One region of the Paenibacillus sp. J22P51 genome, then DNA from elsewhere that is predicted to be linked to it. Evidence: riboswitches for the same ligand, from Rfam matches in the RefSeq annotation. Region 1 holds a riboswitch; the other holds the start of a gene.
What was found. A riboswitch is a leader RNA that binds a small molecule or an ion and turns the genes downstream of it on or off. The one in region 1 is predicted to bind S-adenosylmethionine.
Positions count from the first base shown of each region.

Region 2: another riboswitch for S-adenosylmethionine. It lies ahead of metA (homoserine O-acetyltransferase MetA); the one in region 1 lies ahead of AC58QC_RS07175 (hypothetical protein).

Region 1 covers NZ_JCAUAZ010000002.1:620,188-623,605, reverse strand. Annotated here, with positions in the region: gene AC58QC_RS07190 (GH116 family glycosyl-hydrolase) at 1-19, opposite strand, end outside; gene AC58QC_RS07185 (helix-turn-helix domain-containing protein) at 167-1,036, shown strand; gene AC58QC_RS07180 (Ger(x)C family spore germination C-terminal domain-containing protein) at 1,123-1,389, opposite strand; gene AC58QC_RS07175 (hypothetical protein) at 1,440-2,015, opposite strand; SAM riboswitch class I at 2,116-2,245, opposite strand; gene AC58QC_RS07170 (response regulator transcription factor) at 2,368-3,418, opposite strand, start outside.
Region 2 covers NZ_JCAUAZ010000011.1:35,944-39,361, reverse strand. Annotated here, with positions in the region: gene corA (magnesium/cobalt transporter CorA) at 1-850, opposite strand, end outside; gene AC58QC_RS21385 (hypothetical protein) at 1,154-1,381, opposite strand; SAM riboswitch class I at 1,626-1,754, shown strand; gene metA (homoserine O-acetyltransferase MetA) at 1,868-2,812, shown strand; gene AC58QC_RS21375 (aminotransferase class I/II-fold pyridoxal phosphate-dependent enzyme) at 2,849-3,418, shown strand, end outside.

The DNA of each region.
Region 1 (3,418 bases):
CTTTATATACGTTTTCCATGGATGTAACCTCTCTCTGTAAAATGGTATACTTAAGTAACATACTCCCCTTATCATAATGGAAATGTAGGCTAAATTCTTTGTGGATAAGACGCTTTTTTTATGTAAAAAACAACTGCAACTGCATCCTGAAAGTGGTGACATACAGGTGATTTTAGAAAAGTATACGATAACTCCTTTTATTCGAATCGCGGGTTATGCCATCCGACCTCCGTTTGTTTTAGGTGAGCGCAATTTGCTGGATTATATCCTCTTTTATGTGCAAGAAGGTCAGTTTGAGATTCAGCTGGGCGGTGACATACATATGTTGAAGGAAGGCGATCTTTGTCTGTTTCAGCCTGGTGATGTGCATACGATTAAGGGGATTACCCCTACGATTAATCCGTATATTCACCTTGATTTTTTCTATAATCCTTTGAGGGAAAACAGCTTTGTAACCCTGCCTGGGCAACTGGACATGACTCCTTACGCCACTTATATGCAGCCTAGGATGCATGATTGCGAGGATCTCCGAATCCCATTTAAGCTGGAGACGGCCCACTCTAATAAAATGAGAGATCTGGTGCTGAAGATGATCGAATGCTGGCAGCTGCAAACCTATATGGGCGTCATGGAAGCCAATCAGCTTGCCCACGAATGGTTGACTGTTGTATTTAAAAACTACATGAAACCACAACTGGGGTCTTTATCTCAACAGCCATTTTTGAACTGGATCACATCTTACTTTGCATTTCACATATCCGAACCGATTAACGTCATCGATATGGCAAAGAGAGCCGGGCTTTCGCCATCTAGGTTTAACGTACTCTTCAAACAGCATTTTGACACGACGCCGTACCAATATTTATTACATTTACGCATCGAACATGCGCGAGAATTATTTAACGAAGGCGTCTCCATTCAGAGAGTGAGCGAATACTGCGGCTTTACGGATGTTCATCACTTCTCCAAAACGTTTAAATCCATAACGGGTATTAGCCCTGGTACTTATAGAAGAAATCGACAAGTGGATTTATAGTAAAAAAAGAACGGTCCGCCTCAGGAGAGGAGCCATTCTTTTCCGTGTAAAACGCTTTCCAGAGCTAAATTGACTCTGCTTATTTGTCAATTGATTGCTCCTGTTGAGATCAACTTTTCTTTGATTTGAACATCGAATTGGACTTTTGGATAGATCTGAAGCCATTTGTCCCATTTAGTTTGATTGTCTAGGTGTTTGGCGAGGTAAGAAATTCCAAACCCGAAAGGATCCACCTGTTTCTTTTGAATTTTGCTGAGTAAAGCCGCGGCTCTTGTTTGAATAATTTTTTCCTGCGTCGCCGAAATATCATTTAGCTCATTCGCGGATACTTCTCTTGGATTGCTTCTCTCTATCCATATTTCAACATTTTGAAAGTCATGTAGCTTGCCAAGCTTACCTGATGTTAGAAAAAGACGTACGATTGCGTATGGTCAAATAAGTATGCTCGATCCCACAAGTATCTTTGATCCACGTTTTTATTTGATGCCCGGCCAAGTTTTCCATTTAGATCCATTAATGCAGACTCAATTAATTCATATCTCTCGGGTCCCCATGCCGCCTGTTTTTGTCGAACGTAGTTCAAACTCTCAATCAAGCTCAGACCTTTTATTCGCTGAAAAGGAGCAGCCCACAAAACCCAATCACACTTCATGTTTTTACAAGGGATCGCAAATTCCATTAACCCACATGCTCCCGTCTCTGTAGAGAGAGCAATTAGCCCACAGACATAATCAGAGCTGTGTTCAATTAAGAGCTTTTCTGCAAGCTCACTGTCAAATCGAAAACATTCTATATGAGTAATCTTACATTGCTGCAAACTTTCAAACGAAAGCCCTAAATCCGAATTTTTCAAATTTAGAGAAGAAATACGAAGGGTATAAGTATCCTGGTGATACTCGATTGTTTCATTCATTGTCAAAGTGTTCCCTTTGTTTAAAATTTCTTTGGCTGGCAGATTTTCAGGTATTGTGTTCGCCATCCTGTCCCTCCTAATACACAAGATTAGTTTGTTAATAAAAACAAAAATGACCTTCTCTGGAATTAGAGAAAGGTCATAAAAATTCAAAATCATATCCTCACTCTTATCACCCAGATTCGCTTTAGATCAGCGTTTCTGCAAGAATTAGCACCGTGCATTCCTTGTTTAACAAAGGTCTGTCGGTTGCCGGGTTTCATAGGGCTAGTCCCTCCACCTGCTCTTGATAAGAAAAATCAACGTATTCAGTTATCTCTATATTACTATAAAGTTCTGTGGTGTCAAGGGATTTAACACTCCCTATAACGAATCAAGTGTATCTTCAGCGAAAATACACTTTAACAGTCCTAACCTCTTACCCGTTCAACAAACTCTCGCGATACAGCTTTGGACTATATCCCGTCGTCTTCTTAAACATTCTGCTGAAATGCTCCACATTCAAATAACCGACCGTTTCAGCGATATCTGTAATTTTATTTCCCCGCTTTTTCATTAACCGTTTCGATTCTTCAATGCGTAAATTCGTTAAATATTGAATGAAGTTGCAACCAACTTCTTTCGTAAATTGCTTGCTTAAATAGCTTTCACTCACGCCAACCATTTCACTAATCAGCGTAAGATTTACGTCCTCTGTATAATGGAGATCGAGAAATTGCTTAGCCATCGTTACAACACTGCTATAGTTAACCTCTGACTTCGCCATTCCGTGAATGTGTTGAAATAACTGACTGCAGATGCGATATAGCCAGGTTTTCGTTTCATCTAACGTCTCCAAACTCTTCATGTATTCAAATGGATGCTGAAGTTCTTCATTGAGGTCATCCCAGCGAATACCTTTTCGATACAGCAGCCCGCCGAGCTCCCAAAGTAAATCCTCAAACGCAGCGTGGACATCCTGGGGCCTCCAGCCCCATGTTTGTCCTAGGAGCAGCTGCATCTGCTCAAACTCCCTGGTCCATAACTCCACATTATTTTGTTCCAGCAGCTGTGCAATGCCGGCACCGGTCGCTTTCAATGTGACCTGCAGCTTACGGGCATGCTCAAGTCCACTGTCAGCACCGTATCTCCCCTGCTCCATACAGCTTTCCGGGTAGAATACTTTATTAAATCCGGCAAAATAACTCATGGAAGCCAGATGGGCAGCTTGCTGATACAATCGGTACCAATGTTGCATGCCGTTAGCTAGGTCGCTAATGCCTATCGAGATGGACACATTGACATACTGGTTCAGCCGAGTTTGAATCATGGAGAAGGCAGCCTGTATTTTTTCGCGAATCACACTTTCACTTCGAAATTGCGCTAAAGAACAGAACAGCACATATTCCGACTGACTCTTCCCATAAATGAGATGAGTGATCGACAGCGCGTCCAGAACGGTTTGCACGGACTGCGTGATGAACCTCTGA
Region 2 (3,418 bases), on a different contig from region 1:
TTAAATGCAGGCCTAGAATATTATCGAAATTCATCCCGAATACACCGGTAATGAAGGTCAAGGGCATGAAGATCGTCGTCAAAGCGGTAAACACACGCATGATATCATTCGCACGGTTAGCAAGACTGGATTGATAAGCTTCTCGTAAGTTCCCCATGAGATCGCGGAGCGTATCGAACGTATCTACAATTTTGACGGCATTCTCATAAATGTCGCCGAAATATTTCTGCAGCTGATGGTCGATCAGTCTCAGTTCTTTCTTACCAAGCGTTCCGATGACGTCACGTTGTGGCACAAGCACCTTTTTCAGCCATAAAATTTCAGAACGTAGACCAATAATTTCATTCAAATGCGACTTCTTCGTCGCCATGAGAATATCTTCTTCCAGCTTCTCGATCTTAGCTTCAATTCGGTCACCGACTGCCACATAGTTATCGACAACAAGATCGACCAAATGATATAAGAAACGATCGGCGCTATTCACTTCTTCTTCCCAAAGGAAGGGCTTTAAAGCGCGGAGCTCATTAATTTTTTGTCGTGTTACGGTAATAATGACATGCTTGCTTAGAAATAGATTAAGTGCGCGTAGAAAAATTTCTTCATCATCGAAACGAATGCTATTAATGACAATAAAATAATGAGAATCATAGAATTCAATCTTAGGACGCTGTTCTTCCTCACTTAGACAATCTTCTACGGCCAAATCATGCAAATGGAACAGAGGCTGAAGTAATTGCAGATCCTCGATTCCCGCATCAATCCAATAGAAGCCTTGGCTTGGAGGTGTAAGCGCAGCAGTGACATCATCAACTAACGTGAAAATACCATTTTGAACCAACCGTGTTTTCATCTGCCCACCCCTTTGAATGGAATCAGCCGGTTAGTTCATCTAGAAGAGCAAGGCTCTGGCTGATGGAATAACCGACTTCATTCCTACACTTTGAAATTGTTTGTTCGCTTTGCAGGTACTACTCCTCGGTTCTCCGTCCAAGCGTATGCCCTCCTTTTCCGTCCGTGTCGAATACTTGTCTAGTATACTCGTTCATATATCACGTTTCAAGCCAAAAAGTTTGATGAAATAAGGGAAATTCTCGTTTAGATAGGGTATGGCAGCAAGGCTAGGTCTGTGCCAAAAAAAATAAACCGCCAAAACTTACTTGGCGGCGCTTAATATCTTATTTTTGATGTTCGTATACATCTGAATTAACTCAGGGGTACCGCGCTGCATTAGATCGGCTTCACTTTCAGCTCCATAGATGTGAGGAAGCTGAGCGGCAGCCATTTCTGCTTGCTCTAGCGTGGGTTTTACGTTTTCAGTAAGTGCGAAATATCGATGCAGGGAGGCGAATACTGAGAAATTATCCGATGTTTGAGTTGACATAGTGGCCCTCATTTCTTCAAAAAATTTCTTCTGCGTATCGGAACTTAACTGCGTAAGCTTGTCCTACTTGTTTAACCAGAAGTATCCTTGCGTAAACAGATCTACCCGATACAAATTGTATCACAAAAATAGATGGATGGCTACGTTTACAAATTTCTTACGATCTCTGACCAAGGTACAAGCCCAAGTATCTTGACTTTCGTTTAATTTATAGTATGATAATGCTAATCGCATACGTTACGTTTTCTTATCAAGAGTAGGTGGAGGGACTAGCCCTATGACACCCGGCAACCGACAAACCTTTGCAAGCAAAGGGGAGCACGGTGCTAATTCTTGCGGAAACGCTGTTTACAGCGAATCTGGGAGATAAGAGAAGGACATTGACTTTGACTTTCCATGGCCTTTCTCTGATTCCAGAGAAGGTCATTTTTGTTTTTCATACATGTTTTTACCTAACCTACTACTTTCAGAAGAGGAGTGAACAGGATGCCGATCAAGATTCCTGACAACCTGCCTGCCAAAGAAATTTTAAACCAAGAGAACATCTTCACCATGGATGAATCTGTCGCGTATCATCAGGATATTCGTCCACTTCGCATTGCCTTGCTTAACTTAATGCCGACCAAAGAAACCACAGAGACACAGCTGTTGCGATTGATCGGGAACACGCCACTGCAAGTGGAGTTCGTGCTGCTGCATCCCAAAACCCACACTTCCAAAAATACGTCGCACGAACATTTAGATATGTTTTACAAAACCTTTGATGATATCAAAGATGATAAGTTGGATGGTATGATTATTACCGGAGCGCCAGTTGAACAAATGGAGTTCGAAGACGTGAATTACTGGGAGGAGCTGACGCAAATCCTCGAATGGAGCAAGCGCAATGTCACTTCAACTTTGCACATTTGCTGGGCTGCTCAAGCAGGCTTATACCATCATTTCGGCGTACGGAAATATGGTCTGGAGAAGAAAACGTTCGGTGTATTCCCTCATACGGTGAGTGTTCCGAACACGAAGCTGCTGCGCGGTTTCGACGAAGTGTTCAATGTCCCTCAATCACGCCATACGGATATTATCCGTGAAGATATTGAGCGATGTCCGGATTTGGAAATTTTGTCTGAATCCGATGAATCAGGGGTCTATATCGTCGCAACGCGCGATGGGAAGCATATTTTCGTAACTGGACATTCGGAATATGATGCTTGCTCTTTGAAATGGGAGTATGACCGCGATGCGGCCAAAGGGCTGCCAATCGATATCCCGAACAATTATTACCCGAATAACGATCCAAGTAGACAGCCATACAACACTTGGAGAGCACATGCGAATTTGCTGTTCTCGAACTGGCTGAACTATTATGTATATCAAGAAACACCTTTTGAGTTGACGGTAAACATTAATGAAAGCTTGGCAAGCTCGCAATTGTAAAAAAATGTACCCACATCCTGAGGAGGAATTCCCTTGTTGAAAATCGAAAGTCGTCTCGCTCAAATTGGCTCTATTGAAGAACCTGTTACAGGTGCTATTAGCTTTCCAGTTTATCAAGCAACTGCGTTTCGCCATCCTAAACTGGGGCAAAGCACAGGATTTGATTATGCCCGTACGAAGAGTCCAACACGTAAAGTGCTTGAAGACGCTATTGCCCAGCTCGAATCTGGAGATGCAGGCTTTGCATGCTCTTCAGGTATGGCGGCATTGCAAACGATTTTCGCATATTTCAGCCAAGGTGATCATTTGATTGTTTCCTTGGATTTATATGGCGGTACGTACCGTCTATTAGAAAGAATCATGTCCCGTTTCGGTGTAACCGCTACGTACGTGGATACGAATAACTTGGATGCACTTGAAGGCGCCTATCAATCGAATACGAAGGGTCTCGTGATTGAAACGCCAACGAATCCACTAATGATGATTACAGATCTTGAGCTTGTATGTACATGGGCCCGTAAAAAGGGCATCGTATCCATTGTCGATAACACCTTGCTTACACCGTATCTGCAACGACCGATTGAACTTGGCGCCGATATCGTCATC